4 regions of the Streptomyces sp. NPDC051555 genome follow, and region 4 is predicted to be linked to each of the others. Evidence: riboswitches for the same ligand, from Rfam matches in the RefSeq annotation. Region 4 holds a riboswitch; each other region holds the start of a gene.

Region 1 (3,932 bases), on a different contig from region 4:
GGCCGGATGGCGCCGGGCGAGGGTGACGAGGGCGGCGGGGACGATGGCCCGGGTCGCGGACGGGAAGGCGCCGACCCGCAGGGCTCCCGCCAGCCCGTCGCGGGCCTCGGCGAGGTCCGCCTCGGCCCGTTCCAGGCGCTCCAGCACCGCTTCCGCGTGCCCGACCAGGTGCTGGCCGGCGGGGGTGAGTCGGACCCGGCGGCCGGTGCGCTCCAGGAGCGGCAGGCCCGCCTCGCGTTCGAGGACGGAGAGCTGTTGGGAGACGGCGGAGGGGCTGAAGGCCAGCGCCTCGGCGACGGCGGCGATGGTGCCGCGGCGGGCGAGTTCGCGCAGCAGGCGCAGGCGGCGTACATCGAGCATCGGCTCAGCTTACGGGTCAGGACGGAAATGCGAACTGGACCCGGGGCTCGGAAGGGGGCCACCCTCGACCCATGGCGCAGAACACCACACAGGACATGTCCCGGAGCGACACCTCCACGCTCCCCGCCCTCCCCGCTCCTCCCCCGCCCCCCATCTCTCCCCCGCTCCCCGGCCTCCACGGGCTGGAGGGGCTGCACGTCCCGCTCATCACCCCCTTCGACGCGTCCGGCGCGGTCGCCCTGGACGCCCTGGAGTCGCTCGCCCACGAGGTGCTCGCGGCGGACGCCACCGGCATCGCCGCCCTCGGCACGACCGGCGAGACCGCCTCCCTCGACGCGGCGGAACGGGACGCGGTGACCGAGGTGTGCGCACGGGTCTGCCGCGAGCGCGGGGCGTTCCTGAGCGTCGGCGCGGGGGGCAGCAGCACGCGGGCGAGCGAGGTCGCCCTGGCGGGGCTGCGGCGGTGGCCCGAGGTGCGGGCCGCGCTGGTGACCGTGCCGTCCTTCGTGCGGCCCTCGGCGGCGGGGGTGCTGGCGCACTTCGAGCGGCTCGCGGAGGTCGCTCCCGTACCGCTGGTCGTCTACCACATCCCCTACCGGACCGGTCAGCCGCTGGACGCCGGGGCGCTGCGGGCCCTCGGGGCGCTGCCCGGGGTCGCGGGGGTCAAGTACGCGGCGGGCGGCATCGACCAGGACACGGTGGAGCTGCTGGGCGATCTGCCGGACGGGTTCACGGTCCTGGCGGGCGACGACGCCTTCGCCTCGCCCCTGCTCGCCCTCGGGGCGGGCGGCGCGATCCTGGCCTCGGCGCATCTGGCCACGGAGCGGTTCGCCGCGCTCGTGCGGGCCTGGCGGACGGGCGACGTGTCCGGCGCACGGGCGCTGGGGCACGCGCTGGCCCGGCTGTCGGCGGCCGTGTTCGCCGAGCCGAATCCGGTGGTGCTGAAGGGGGTGCTGCACGCGCAGGGGCGCATTCCGACCCCCGACGTGCGGCTGCCGCTGCTGCCCGCCGGCGCCGCCTCGGTACGGGAGACGCTGCGCAGGCTGGAGGAGCTGGCGGAAGTGGAGGAACTGACGGAGGTGGAGGAAGTGGAGGAGCTGGCGGACCGCACCGCGTAGGCGGGCGCGCGGCCCCGCAAGAAATCCCCAAGAAGCACTAATGGGCGATTTGCCCTTGAATGCCGTACGGGCCGCTCGCCGGTGACGTCAGTCACGCGGGAGCGGCCTTCACGGCCGCCCCCGCGGGGGTAGCGGAAGGATGGATTCCGGGCGCCGCAATGAAATACGGCAATTCCCGACCCGGCCGGGTGAGATCAATTTCCCGGCCGCTTCCGATATACCGATCACTGCGCGGAATTCAAGCCCTTGTTCCACTCCTCTTCTCTCCTCTACGGTCACCGCAATCCGGGTGGAACGCCGAATCCTGCCGCTACCCGCGAACCCATCCCACTCACGTACGGCAGGAGCGGGGGAACCAGGTAGGCCGCTGGTCCGGACACATGGTCCGGCCCGGCTCGGGGTGAAGTCGCACCGCTGACACGCACGTCCTCGTCATGCCTCGGGCATGTCCGCGGGCGAGCCGCGTCACGGTGCGGCCGGACAGCTCCCGTCCGAACCCGACAGCTCACCTCGCAGGCGACGGAGAGGAATTCGCCATGTCCGCATCGGGCAAGCACCGCCGTCCCAAGACCAGCCCCCTCGCCCGCCTCCTCGCCGTCGCGGGTACCGGCGGCATGGCACTCGCCCTCCCCCTGATCAGCGCCTCCGGCGCCGATGCCGCACAGCCGGCCGCCGCCACGGCCGCGGCCCCCGCCGTCGCGGCATCCGTGGCCGCCACCGCTCCCGCGCTCTCCGTGCGGGCCGCGGCGTCCACCACCTATTCCGTGGTCGCGGGCGACACCCTTTCCACGATCGCCCAATCGCATTCCGTGAGCGGCGGCTGGAAGAAGCTCTACGCGGACAACCGGGCGGCGATCGGCAACGACCCGTCGGTGATCCGGCCGGGGACCGAGCTGACGATCGGCGGCGCGGCGAAGGCGGGTTCGGCGGCGGCGGCCGTGGCGGCCGTGGCGGCCGGGCGCGATGCGGGGGCCGCCCCCGCGCGGGCCGACCGTTCCGTGCGGGCCACGACCCTGTACGCCAACAACCTCGACGGCTGGATCCGGCAGTCGCTGGACGTCATGGCCCAGCACGGAATTCCGGGCACCTACGACGGAATTCGCCGCAACGTCCTGCGCGAGTCCTCGGGCAATCCCCTCGCCATCAACAACTGGGACTCCAACGCCGCGGCGGGCATCCCCTCGAAGGGCCTCCTCCAGGTCATCGACCCCACCTTCCGGGCGTACCACGTGCCCGGCACCGCGACCGACTCCTACGACCCGGTAGCGAACATCACCGCCGCCTGCAACTACGCCGCCGACCGCTACGGCTCGATCGACAACGTGAACGGCGCCTACTGAGCGGACCAGGACGCGGCCACCAACGACCGCCGCGCGGCGTGCAGATGGGTGGCCGCGGCCAGCCAGGCCCACGCGTAGCGGTCGGCGGCGGGATCGACGAGACGACCGAAGACGTCCCGGGGCCGCCGGTCGGCCTCGGCGGCCAGCGCGGCGGCCAACTCCGCGGCCCCCGCGAAGCCGGCCCGACGCAGCGGCCCCCGGCCGCCGTTCGGCGCGAACTCGCCGCGGGCCGCCTCCGCCACCGCCCGACGGCCCCCCGCGACCCCGGATTCCAACAGCCGCCGCACCCGCCACAGCGGTGACCCGCCCAGCGCGTCCGGTACCGGCTCCCGGTCCCGTACGTCGGCCGCCTCGGGTGCGTCGGCCCCGGCCGGGAGGTGGGACCCCTGGAGCAGGTCGTAGCCGAGGTCGGCCCGGCCCAGCCACTGCGGCGGCAGCCGCAGGGTGTACGCCGACCCCGGCACCGGCCCGACGGCCAGCGGGCGCAGGGTCGCGCTCCGGTCCGGGTCGGGGCGGCCGAGCACGCGCAGCGCCAGCCCGGGGCGGTCGGCCAGGCGGCGGAGGTTCGCGGTGTGCGCCAGGTCCGGATGCGGGTGGGCGGGGACCAGGGCGATCAGCGGCGCGTCGGGACGTACCGCGCCGTCCGACGACAGCTCGCGGACCAGCAACCGGTCGCCGGCCGCGGCCACCACCAGCACGTCGCACCCGAGCAGGCCCGGGTCGGCGGCCGGGTCGGCCAGGGCCCGCGCCACGGCTTCGGCCGCCGGGCGGGCGAAGAGCGCGGCGGCCGGTCCCTCGCTCCAGTCGATCCCGCGCAGCGGCGTCGCCCGTACGCCCCGGCCCGACCCGAGGCGGCCGTCGGCGGACACGGTCGCCCCGACCACGTGCAGTGCGCCCCGGGCCAGGCCGGCGTGGTCGAGGACGGCGCCGCCGAGGGACACGGAGGCGCTCGCGGCGCCCCGGGCCCGGCCGATCCCGCCGGGGCGGACGTCGGCGAGGGTGAACCGGTCGCCATCGGCGTCGACGAGGTGCGTGACCACTCCCGCGTGTCCGGTGGCCGAGAGCACCGGCTCCCGGCAGAGGCCGTACACGCGCAGGCTGCCGCCGGACCGGT
Region 2 (3,932 bases), on a different contig from region 4:
CGGGCTTCGGCGTGATGGGGCTGGGCCGCCACCACCCGGTCGTCCGGCGGGCGCTGCACGACGTGCTCGACGCGCAGCTCGCCGACCTCACCCGCTTCGACTGCCAGCCGCTGCCCGGGCTGCTGGCGGAGAAGCTGCTGTCCTACAGCCCGCACCTGGAGCGGGTCTTCTTCGGCAACAGCGGCACCGAGGCCGTCGAGACCGCGCTCAAGTTCGCCCGCTTCGCCACGGGCCGACCCAGGATCCTGTACTGCGACCACGCCTTCCACGGGCTCACCACCGGCGCGCTGTCGGTGAACGGGGAGGCGGGCTTCCGGGACGGGTTCGCCCCCCTGCTGCCCGACACGAAGATCGCGCTCGGGGATCTGGCGGCCCTGGAGCGCGAGCTGGCGCGCGGTGACGTGGCCGCCTTCGTCGTCGAACCGATCCAGGGCAAGGGGGTCCTCCAGGCCCCGCCCGGCTTCCTGCGCGCCGCGCAGGAGCTGCTGCACCGGCACAAGGCGCTGCTCATCGCGGACGAGGTGCAGACCGGCCTCGGCCGGACCGGGGAGTTCTACGCCTACCAGCACGAGCCGGGAGTGGAGCCGGACCTGGTCTGCGTGGCCAAGGCGCTGTCGGGCGGCTACGTGCCGGTCGGGGCGACCCTGGGCAAGGACTGGATCTTCAAGAAGGTCTACTCGTCCATGGACCGGGTGCTCGTGCACTCGGCCAGCTTCGGTGCCAACGCGCAGGCGATGGCGGCCGGGCTCGCGGTGCTCTCCGTCATGGAGAACGAGTCGGTGGTGGCGAACGCCCGCGCCATGGGCGACCTGCTGCGCGGGCGGCTCGCGGCGATGGTGGACGAGTACGAGCTGCTGCACGAGGTGCGCGGCCGGGGGCTGATGATCGGCATCGAGTTCGGCCGCCCGTCCTCGCTCGGCCTGCGCAGCCGGTGGACCATGCTCCAGGCCGCGCGCAAGGGGCTCTTCGCGCAGATGGTCGTCGTACCGCTGCTCCAGAAGCACCGGATCCTGACCCAGGTCTCCGGCGATCACCTGGAAGTGATCAAGCTGATCCCGCCGCTGATCGTGGACGAGGCGGACGTGGACCGCTTCGTGGGCGCCTTCCGGGAGGTCATGGACGACGCCCACGGCGGGGGCTCCTTGATGTGGGACTTCGGCAGGACCCTGGTCAAGCAGGCCGTCGCGAACCGCTGACGGCCCGGCCCCGCCCGGCCCGCCCTGCCCGGCCGGTCAGGCCGGTGACTCGAGGTAGTGGTCGCGCAGTCGGTCGAGGGTCTCGGGCGTGAGCCCGAGGCCCTCGGCGAGGTAGCGGTCGGTGCTGCCCCAGATCTCCTCCAGGGTGGCGAAGGCCGCGAGCAGGTACTCGGCGCGCGCGTCGAACAGCGGGGCGAGCAGCTCCATCACCTCGGGCGAGCGGGCCTCGGCGGACTCGCTGCTGCGGCGCACCCGGTAGCGCCGGTGCGGGGCGTTCGACTCCAGGTAGTCCGCCACGATCGCCTCGCGCTCGACGCCGAGCGCGAGCAGGGTGACCGCGATCGACAGGCCGGCCCGGTCCTTCCCGGCCGCGCAGTGCATCAGCACCGGCACCTGGTCCTGGACGAGCGCCTGGACGACCTGGCGGTGCTCCGCGGTGCGGGTCGTGACGATCTCCCGGTAGGAGTTGGCCATACGCAGCGCGGCCTTGCCCTCGCCGAGGACCTGGCGCAGCTGGTCGAGGTCACCGTCGCGGACCATCCGCCAGAACTCCGTACCGTCCGCCGGGTCGGAGAGCGGGAGGTTGACGTTGCGGACCCCGGGCAGCTCGACGTCCGGGCCTTCGAGCGCGTGGTCCGCGGCGTTGCGGAAGTCGAAGATGGTGTGCAGCCCGAGCGAAGCGAGGAATTCCGTATCGGTTTCGGTGGCATGTGCCAGATGTCCGCTTCGGAAGACCTGTCCCGCTCTGACCCTCCGTCCGTCCGCGGTCGGGAGCCCGCCCACGTCACGGAAGTTGCGCACTCCGGTCAGCTCCGGCTCCGTGGACGGGGCCTGGGGTATCTGCTGGGTCACGAGGACTCCTCCATATCGTCGCGGCATGTCCGAATTACACTAGTTGAGCGCAACTTGCCACAAGGGACGGGGAGATCGGATCGCCCCCGTGAGCAGGATCATACGGTCACCGTGAGTGTGTGATCACGAAAGTCGAATTGCCTTGTGGGGGCGGCCGTTGTCGCGGCGGATTCGACGGAGGGTGACCGGAATTCCGTCGATCCCTCACCCGGGCCTTTCCTGCGGGGAATTCGCGGCTTGTTCCGGGGGGCCGGACGGAATACCTTCGCGTCGACCCGGATGGACCGCCTAATCCTGCCACCATCCGAAACCGCACCCGACGATCCACACGCCCGGCAGGAGCGGGGGAACCAGGTAAGCCGCCGTCACCGGAATGGATCTTTTCCTCCGGACGGCTCGGGGTGAAGCCGTACGCGTACGGCCGGACATCTCCAGTCCGAACCCGACAGCTCACCTCGCAGGCGACGGAGAGGAATTCGCCATGCCCGCAAAGGGAAAGCACCGCCGCCCGAAGTCCAGCCCGATAGCCCGCGGACTCGTCGTCGCCGGCACCGGGAGCGCGGCGCTCGCGCTGCCGCTGATGGGTGCCACGGGCGCGCACGCCGCGACCGGCTCGACGGCCACGACCGCTACGACGGCCGGCGCGGCCACCGCTGTTGCGACCCAGGCGCCCCCGGCCCAGGCGCCGGCCGCCGCGCCGGGGACCTCCGCGGTCTACACCGTGGTCCCGGGCGACTACCTCTCGAAGATCGCCGCGGAGCGGCACCTGAGCGGCGGCTGGCAGCAGGTGTACGCGGACAACCGCGAGGCCGTCGGTGCCGACCCGTCGCTGATCCACCCGGGGCTGAAGCTGACCCTGGGGGCGCGGGCGCAGCAGCAGGCCCCGGCCGAGGAATCCGCTCCTGTCGAGGAATCCGCTCCGACCGAGGAATCCGCTCCGGCGGCGGACGCGGGATCGGACGCGGGGTCGGACGAGGGCGCGAGGGACGAGGGCGCGAGCGACGAGGGTACGAGCGGCAAGCCCGCGCAGGGTACCGGTAGCGGTACGGGCAAGGGCTCCGGTTCGGGCGCCGCCTCGGCCTCCGGCTTCGTCGCTCCGGTCTCCGCCTCCATCACCACCCGGTACGGGGCGAGCGGCAGCATGTGGTCCAGCGGTCACCACACCGGTGTCGACTTCGCCGTGGGCACCGGCACCACCGTTCGCGCGGTCGGCGCGGGCACCGTGGTCTCCGCGGGTTGGGGCGGCGCGTACGGCAACGAGGTCGTCATCCGGCACGCGGACGGCCGCTACTCGCAGTACGGCCACATGTCCCAGCTGTCGGTGTCGGTCGGCCAGAGCGTCGGCGCGGGCCAGAGCATCGGCCTGTCCGGTTCCACGGGCAACGTCACCGGCCCGCACCTGCACTTCGAGATCCGCACGGGCGCCGGCTACGGCACGGACGTCGACCCGCTGGCCTACCTCCGCTCGAAGGGCGTGAACGTCTGACCGGCGAGCGCCGTTCGGCACGAAGAGGGGCCGGGACCCGAGGGGGGTCCCGGCCCCTCTTTCATGTACCTGACAGGGGCCTCACTTATTCCTTACCCGCCGGGTGGTATAGATCACGGTCCGTCAAGGGGTGGCTACGGTGGCGTAGGTCACGCCTTGGGGTGAAGGATGTCTTCTCGTGGCAGCGACGACAGCGATGACGACAAAGACGACGACGAAGACGACGCAGACGACGACGAACACGGCGAACACGAACGCGACGAACACGAACGCGACGACACTGAAGACGGCGCTCCAGGGCATCGGCTCGTACGCGGCGATCGGGGACAGCTTCACCGAGGGCGTGGGGGATCCGGGCCCGGGGGAGATCTTCGTGGGCTGGGCCGACCGGCTCGCGG
Region 3 (3,932 bases), on a different contig from region 4:
CCTGACGGAGGCCGAGGCCACCGCCATGTGCTTCGTGCTCCTCTTCGCGGGGTTCGAGACCACCATCAATCTGATCGGCAACGGCACCTACGCGCTGTTCCGCAACCCCGATCAGCGCGCGCTCCTCCAGGAATCCCTCGCCGCCGGTGACCGCGCCCTGCTGGAGACCGGGATCGAGGAGCTGCTCCGCTACGACGGTCCCGTGGAGTTGGCGACGTGGCGCTACGCGACCGTTCCGCTGACCCTGGGCGGGCAGGACATCCCGGCGGGCGATCCGGTGCTCGTCGTACTCGCGGCGGCCGACCGCGACCCCGCGCGGTTCGACGATCCGGACGTCCTGGACCTCTCGCGGAGCGACAACCAGCACCTCGGATACGGACACGGCATCCATTACTGCATCGGCGCTCCGCTGGCCCGGTTGGAGGGTCAGACGGCCCTCGCGACTTTGCTGACGCGTCTGCCGGATCTGGAACTCGCCGTTCCCCCCGAGGAGCTGCGCTGGCGCGGCGGACTGATCATGCGTGGCCTGCGCACGCTTCCCGTCAGGTTCACAACCCCAAACGTTCCGGAAGCGGAATGACCCGTCCCGGGCGCCCCAGCTGACCCATCGTCAACTCTGTGACCTTGACGTGATCTGCGCATCATCGACTTGTGACAAGCGTTCGAACCGGGCTAGGTTCGCGTCGCCCCCGCCGCCACGCGAAAGGTCCACCCTCATGCGTTCCGGGAACGGCCGCCACAGACGCCCCCGTCAGGTCCCCGCACTCGTCGTCACCGCCGGAGTCGCAGGCTCCGCACTCGCCCTACCGCTGTTCGCCGCCTCCGGCGCGAGCGCGGCCGAGACCACCACCTGGGACTCGGTGGCCGAGTGCGAGAGCGGTGGGACCTGGAGCGCCGACTTCGGCAGCGGGTCCTACGGCGGACTCCAGCTCACCCTGGACCAGTGGAAGAACGCGGGCGGGCTGGAGTTCGCGGCGCGCCCCGACCTGGCCAGCCGCTCGCAGCAGATCACCATCGCCGAGCGGGTGCTCGCCGCGCAGGGGCCGACGGCCTGGCCGCTGTGCGGGGAGTCCTCCGGGCTCACCCGCGGCGGCCCCGCGGCCACGGTCGACCCGGGTGTTCCCGGACGTTCCGGTTCCGTCGCTCCGAGCCCCGTGCGACCCGAGGGATCCGCGCCCGGCTCGCTCGCCGGCGCGCCGGCCCCGGCGGCCACGCCGACCTCGACCGGGCACATCCCCGGAGCCACCGCCGCGCCCGGTGGGCCCGGCGACTTCGCGGCGATGCCGCAGTCCCCGCTGACGTCCGTGCTGCCCGTCATGCCGGACCCGGCTCCGGTTTCCGGCGGCCCGGGCGCCCCGACGGGTGCGACAGGGTCCACGGGCGCGCCCGCCCCGTCCGTGCCCGGCGGTTCGACGGCCCCCACCGGTCCGACGACGTCCCCGTCCAACACCGCGGTGCCCACGGCCCCGACGCCCTCCACGACCCCGACGACCCCGGCCGGCTCGGCCGCCGTTCCGCAGGGCGAAACGGCCGGAGCCGGTGGAAAGCACCGCGGAACGCCCGCCGCAGAGGCGCCGGTCGGGTCTGACGCCGCGTCCGCGCCGTCGTACACGGTGAAGGCCGGCGACAATCTGACGGACATTGCGAAGGCCGAGGGGGTCGAGGGTGGCTGGAATGCCCTTTACACGGCCAATCAGCAGGTCATCGGGCATGACGCCGACCTGATCACTCCCGGGCAGAATCTCGATCTAAGCCAGAAATAGGGGCACTTCGGGCACGAAGATCGCCAGGTATGTCCCTTTCGTGCAAATGAGACATGCATCTCTTCCGTTCAACTGGCGTGTCCTGCTCGGTGACTGCCCCAAACCCCGCTCCCACCTGGGCAAACACCCGTCCCGAGAGCGCAAGTAGGGGCTGTTTCTCCCCGATGTCGCTCGTTGAACATCGGGGAGAGACCTGTCTACCTTCTGAATCGCTCGCCACCGCGGGCTCCTTCGACCGCATCGCCGAATCCTGCCGGCGGACGGAGGGAACACGTCGCGCAAGCGCCGAAGGCAGGAGCGGGGGAACCAAGGTAAGTGCCGGAACCGGCCATTGAGAGATGGTCACGGAACCGGCTTGGGGTTAAGCCGCGCACCTCGGTGCGCGACCGGGCAACTCATCCGCCCGAACCCGACAGCTCACTTCGCAGGCGTCGGTGAGGAGAAAACCATGCTGCTTTCCGGCAAGGGCAAGCACCGTCGCGCCTCCAAGGCCACCCGTGTCGTCACCCTCGTCGGTGTCGCCGGTGTCGCCGTGGCGGCTCCGCTGATGACCGCCGGCGCCGCGAGCGCCGCGACCGCCTCCCAGTGGGACGCCGTCGCCGCGTGCGAGTCCGGCGGCAACTGGTCCATCAACACCGGCAACGGCTACTACGGCGGCGTGCAGTTCTCGTCCTCCACGTGGGCCGCGTACGGCGGCAAGGCGTACGCCTCGCAGGCGAACCAGGCCACCAAGGCGCAGCAGATAGCCATCGCCGAGAAGGTCCTCAAGGGCCAGGGCAAGGGCGCGTGGCCGTCCTGTGGCGTGGGCCTGTCGAACTCCGCCTACAACGGCGGCGGCTCGACCGAGACCCCCAAGCAGACCAAGCCGGAGAAGAAGGTCGAGAAGAAGGCCGAGCCGAAGCAGGAGACCAAGCGCCCCGAGGCCCCGGTCACCCGCTCCGAGCGCGCCGAGACCCCGGCCCCCACCAAGGCCGCTCCGTCGACCGAGGCCCCCAAGACGGGCACCGGCTCCTACGAGATCAAGTCCGGCGACACCCTCGGCACCATCGCCCAGGCGAACGGCGTCAAGGGCGGCTGGCAGAAGCTGCACGAGCTGAACAAGGACACCGTCCCGGACGCCGACCTGATCTTCCCGGGTCAGAAGCTGAAGCTCAGCTGAATCCTGCGGTGACACCGCGCGGTAACACCGTGCGGTACCACTGACTGTGACGCTGCGCGGTACTTCCGCACGGACTTCGCGGTACGCATAATTCGCCATCGCCCGGCGCGTCTCCCCCCACGCGCCGGGCGGTGGCGTTCGTGCAGGCGGGGGTGATCCGTTCGGCATTCCGCCGGACCTTCCGTATGTCCCGTAAGAGGGGTATTCAGACCCTTTTTCGTCCCACGGAGCGGTTGCTCGGCTGGCCGAGCGCCCGGAGCCGGTTAGGCTCTAGGCGGCAAGGCCATCCCACGGCCTGACACGCCACCGCACACCCAGCGTCACATCCCAGAAGGAGATGCTCGTGCCGTCCATCGACGTCGTCGTAGCCCGGGAAATCCTGGACTCCCGAGGCAATCCCACGGTCGAGGTCGAGGTTGGCCTCGACGACGGCAGCACCGGCCGTGCTGCAGTTCCGTCCGGCGCCTCCACCGGTGCATTCGAGGCCATCGAGCTTCGTGACGGTGACCCCAACCGCTACCTCGGCAAGGGCGTCGAGAAGGCCGTCCTCGCCGTGATCGAGCAGATCGGCCCGGAGCTCGTCGGCTACGACGCCACCGAGCAGCGCCTGATCGACCAGGCCATGTTCGACCTGGACGGCACCGACAACAAGGGCTCCCTGGGCGCCAACGCGATCCTCGGCGTCTCCCTGGCCGTGGCCCACGCCGCGTCCGAGGCCTCGGACCTCCCGCTCTTCCGCTACCTCGGCGGCCCGAACGCGCACCTGCTGCCCGTTCCGATGATGAACATCCTCAACGGTGGGTCGCACGCCGACTCCAACGTCGACATCCAGGAGTTCATGATCGCGCCGATCGGCGCGGAGTCCTTCTCCGAGGCCCTGCGCTGGGGCGCCGAGGTCTACCACACCCTCAAGAAGGTCCTGCACACCAAGGGCCTCTCCACGGGTCTGGGCGACGAGGGCGGCTTCGCCCCGAACCTGGAGTCCAACCGCGCCGCGCTCGACCTCATCG
Region 4 (3,932 bases):
GGGCACCGACAAGCACTCCGCCGAGGAGTTCGCGGCCGAGCTGGAGCGCTGCGGCGCCACCCTCGACGCGCACGCCGACCACCCCGGCATCCGGGTCTCCCTGGAGGTCCCGGCCTCCAGGCTGGCCAAGGCCCTGTCGCTGCTCGCCGAGGCGCTGCGCGCCCCCGCCTTCGCGGACAGCGAGGTCGACCGCCTGGTGCGCAACCGGCTCGACGAGATCCCGCACGAGCTGGCCAACCCGCAGCGCCGGGCCGCCAAGCAGCTCTCCCACGAGCTGTTCCCGGCCACGCTGCGGATGTCCCGCCCGCGCCAGGGCACCGAGGAGACGGTGGCCCGGATCGACTCGGCGGCCGTGCGCGCCTTCTACGAGGCCCACGTGCGCCCGGCGACGGCCACCGCTGTGGTCGTCGGCGACCTGACCGGCATCGACCTGGACGCCGTCCTGGCGGACACCCTGGGCACCTGGACGGGCACCGCCGCCGAGCCGCTCCCGGTGCCGGCGATCACCGCGGACGACACCGGCCGCGTGGTCATCGTGGACCGGCCGGGCGCGGTCCAGACGCAGCTGCTGATCGGGCGGATCGGCGGGGACCGGCACGACCGGGTCTGGGCGGCCCAGGTGCTCGGCACGTACTGCCTGGGCGGCACCCTGACCTCCCGTCTGGACAAGGTCCTGCGCGAGGAGAAGGGCTACACCTACGGCGTGCGCGCCTTCGGGCAGGTGCTGCGGTCCACCGCGGACGGCACCGGCGCGTCGATGCTCGCCATCAGCGGTTCGGTGGACACCCCGAACACCGGTCCCGCGCTGGACGACCTCTGGAAGGTGCTGCGCACCCTCGCCGAGGGCGGACTGACCGACGCCGAGCGTGACGTGGCGGTGCAGAACCTGGTGGGCGTGGCGCCGCTCAAGTTCGAGACGGCCGCGTCCGTCGCCGGCACCCTGGCCGACCAGGTCGAGCAGGAGCTGCCGGACGACTACCAGGCGCAGTTGTACGCGCGGCTGGCCGAGACGGGCACGGTGGAGGCCACCTCGGCCGTCGTCAACGCCTTCCCGGTGGACCGGCTCGTCACGGTGCTGGTCGGTGACGCCGCCCAGATCGAGGCGCCGGTGCGCGCGCTCGGCATCGGCGACGTGAGCGTCGTCGCCAACTGAGGTCGCACGGGCCTAACAGGCCGAAGGGGACGAACGGGACGTGAACTGACGGCGTCCCGCAAGGGGTTTCGGTGGCTCGTCCACCGGAACCCCTTTTGTCCCTTTGGTGGAGAGGTTGCTTCTATGTCGCGTGACGTAGGTAACAATGGGGCTCGTGTGTTTGGTGATTGCCTGATGATCCGCCTAGCGTCGGCCGTGCTGTCCGTCAGTTGTCACAGCCGCACTCGCGGCACCGGACAGCGATCGCCGAGTCCCCGTCAGGCGCGAGCCTGGGGAGCCGGGGACCCACAGTCCCTGGGGTGAATCGGACCACCTCGTAAGAGGGGGCCCGTAGGAGACCTTCCTGCTCCGAACCCGTCAGCTAACCCGGTAGGCGAGAGGGAAGGAAAGGATCAACCCCTTCATGGCGTTCGGCAGCAGTCGTGCCTCCTCCGGCAAGCACCGTGGTTCCAGCCGTCTGAGCCGGAAGACCGCAGGCGTCGCCGGTATAGCCGCCCTCGCCGCCACCGGCGTCGCGGCCTCGCTCGCTGCCCCGGCCTTCGCCGCGGACAACCACAGCAGCAGCATCCCCCAGGACTCCGGCATGAAGGCCGTCGTCGTCGCCGACGACCTCGCCGGCGACATCGAGGCGCAGGCCGACGCCCAGCGCAACGCCGCCGACACCGCCGCCCTCAAGGCGCAGGCCGAGGCCGAGGCCAAGACGAAGGCCGCCGAGGCCCGCCGCATGGCCGAGGCGAAGGCCAAGGCCGAGCGCGAGGCCAAGGAGCGCGCGGACCGTGAAGAGGAGCGCAAGCGCCTCAACACCTTCGTGATGCCGATCGAGGGCTCGTACGTCAGCACCCAGTACGGGGCGGGCGGCAGCATGTGGTCCTCCGGCAGCCACACGGGCATCGACTTCCACGCGGGCGTCGGCAACGTCGTCCGCGCCGTGGGTGCGGGCGTCATCGTCGAGGCCGGCAACGGCGGCGCGTACGGCAACAACATCGTCATCAAGCACAACGACGGTACGTACACCCAGTACGCGCACCTCTCCAGCCTCAGCGTCTCGGCCGGCGAGCAGGTCACCGCCGGGCAGCAGATCGGCCTGTCGGGCGACACCGGCAACGTCAGCGGCGCGCACCTGCACTTCGAGGCCCGTACCGGCCCGTCCTACGGCTCGGACATCAACCCGCTGACCTACCTGCGGGCCCGCGGCGTCGCGATCTGACCCCGCCCGCACAGCAGCTCCCCGAAGGCCCCGGCTCCCCGAGCCGGGGCCTTCGTGTCGTGCGGCGGCGCGCGCGACGGGGATCGTCCACCGGCCGCTCATTTCCGCCCGTCCTCGGAAAATATCGCGTGTTGCAATAGAGTCGCGAAATGGAATCTGCGGAAACGGTATTCGGTGGAGGTCCGGTCTTGCGAATTCCCGCGCACGCGGTATGTACGGCGATCCGCGACGACATCGTCTCCGGGGTCTTCGGCCCGGGCGCGCGGCTCACCGAGGAGCTGCTCGCCCGCCGCTACGGAGTCTCCCGCGTCCCCGTCCGCGAGGCCCTGCGCACCCTGGAGTCCGAGGGCTTCGTCACCACGCGCCGGCACGCGGGCGCCTGCGTCGCCGAGCCGACCGCGCAGGAGGCGGCCGACCTCCTGGAGGTCCGGACGCTGCTGGAGCCCCTCGCGGCGGCCCGGGCCGCCCGGCGGCGCAGCGAGGCGCACCTCAAGGTGCTGCGCGGGCTGGTCAGGTTGGGCCAGGAACGGGCCAGGAGGGGCCAGGGGGAGGATCTGCGGGCGCTCGGGGGGTGGTTCCACGAGACGCTCACCCAGGCTTCCGACAGCCCCGGGCTGATCGCGCTGCTGACCCAGATGCGGCACAAGATCACCTGGATGTACGCCGTGGACGCCCCGGCGCGGCCCGTGGACTCCTGGGCGGAGCACGGCGCGATCGTGGACGCGGTGGCGCGCGGCGACGCGGAGCGGGCGCGCGCGCTCACCGCGGCGCACGCCGGTCGGGCGGCGGGGGCGCACCGGCTGCGCGTGAGGACTTCGCAACCTGCCGTAAACACGGCGAGCAGCCGGCTTTAACAATTCCCGTATAGGAAGGACGGTGAGGATATTCCTGCGGTCGATTACGGCCCGCTATTTACGGTACGAGGAATTCCGCACCCTGCGAAAAAGCAGCGGAGCCGTGGCTCCCGGAATGCGGGGGCCACGGCTCCGCCGTGTGGGGTGCGTGGGGTCGGACCCGGGGGTCAGACGGTCTCGGGGAGCTCCTCGAGACCCTCGGCGACCAGCTTCGCCAGGCGGTCGAGCGCGGCGTCCGCACCCTCGGCGTCGGACGCGAGGATGATCTCCTCGCCGCCCTGGGCGCCCAGGCCCAGAACCGCGAGCATGGACGCGGCGTTGACCGGGTTGCCGTCGGCCTTGGAGATCGTCACCGGGACGCCGGAAGCGGTCGTCGCCCGGACGAAGATCGAGGCGGGACGAGCGTGCAGGCCCTCGGCCCAGCCGACGTTGACGCGGCGCTCTGCCATGGTGATGCCCTTCAGGTTCTTACGGTTGTCTAGACCAGTCTCTCACGGCACTCCGAATGCTCCGGCCGACCTTCGACCCCAATCAGCCTGCCGTTCGACCCTCCCCAGCTTGCCCTGATTCGCCCCGGCCCGCCTAATGCGCCGCGCGCACACGGCCCGGCCGATGAGCCCTCGGCGAACCCTCGGCGCACCCCCGTGTCGGCCCGCCCGCCGCCCGCCCCCCGTCCGTCCGGGACAGGCTCTAGGGTGGCCCCATGACCACCGCGTCG

The links. A riboswitch is a leader RNA that binds a small molecule or an ion and turns the genes downstream of it on or off. The one in region 4 is predicted to bind cyclic di-AMP.
Region 1: another riboswitch for cyclic di-AMP. It lies ahead of ACIBEA_RS01890 (transglycosylase SLT domain-containing protein); the one in region 4 lies ahead of ACIBEA_RS17520 (M23 family metallopeptidase).
Region 2: another riboswitch for cyclic di-AMP. It lies ahead of ACIBEA_RS00480 (peptidoglycan DD-metalloendopeptidase family protein); the one in region 4 lies ahead of ACIBEA_RS17520 (M23 family metallopeptidase).
Region 3: another riboswitch for cyclic di-AMP. It lies ahead of ACIBEA_RS38225 (transglycosylase family protein); the one in region 4 lies ahead of ACIBEA_RS17520 (M23 family metallopeptidase).

Annotation. Positions count from the first base shown of each region.
Region 1 covers NZ_JBITDP010000001.1:453,896-457,827, reverse strand. The annotation lists gene ACIBEA_RS01900 (LysR substrate-binding domain-containing protein) at 1-360, opposite strand, end outside; gene ACIBEA_RS01895 (dihydrodipicolinate synthase family protein) at 432-1,478, shown strand; cyclic di-AMP (ydaO/yuaA leader) riboswitch at 1,764-2,010, shown strand; gene ACIBEA_RS01890 (transglycosylase SLT domain-containing protein) at 2,015-2,818, shown strand; gene ACIBEA_RS01885 (hypothetical protein) at 2,812-3,932, opposite strand, start outside.
Region 2 covers NZ_JBITDP010000001.1:103,472-107,403, forward strand. The annotation lists gene ACIBEA_RS00470 (aspartate aminotransferase family protein) at 1-1,196, shown strand, start outside; gene ACIBEA_RS00475 (tyrosine-protein phosphatase) at 1,233-2,048, opposite strand; cyclic di-AMP (ydaO/yuaA leader) riboswitch at 2,356-2,525, shown strand; gene ACIBEA_RS00480 (peptidoglycan DD-metalloendopeptidase family protein) at 2,530-3,534, shown strand; gene ACIBEA_RS00485 (SGNH/GDSL hydrolase family protein) at 3,713-3,932, shown strand, end outside.
Region 3 covers NZ_JBITDP010000030.1:84,135-88,066, reverse strand. The annotation lists gene ACIBEA_RS38235 (cytochrome P450) at 1-580, shown strand, start outside; gene ACIBEA_RS38230 (transglycosylase family protein) at 717-1,763, shown strand; cyclic di-AMP (ydaO/yuaA leader) riboswitch at 2,037-2,209, shown strand; gene ACIBEA_RS38225 (transglycosylase family protein) at 2,212-2,922, shown strand; gene eno (phosphopyruvate hydratase) at 3,260-3,932, shown strand, end outside.
Region 4 covers NZ_JBITDP010000007.1:213,940-217,871, reverse strand. The annotation lists gene ACIBEA_RS17525 (M16 family metallopeptidase) at 1-1,153, shown strand, start outside; cyclic di-AMP (ydaO/yuaA leader) riboswitch at 1,388-1,544, shown strand; gene ACIBEA_RS17520 (M23 family metallopeptidase) at 1,557-2,360, shown strand; gene ACIBEA_RS17515 (GntR family transcriptional regulator) at 2,549-3,214, shown strand; gene ACIBEA_RS17510 (HPr family phosphocarrier protein) at 3,382-3,663, opposite strand; gene ACIBEA_RS17505 (GNAT family N-acetyltransferase) at 3,918-3,932, shown strand, end outside.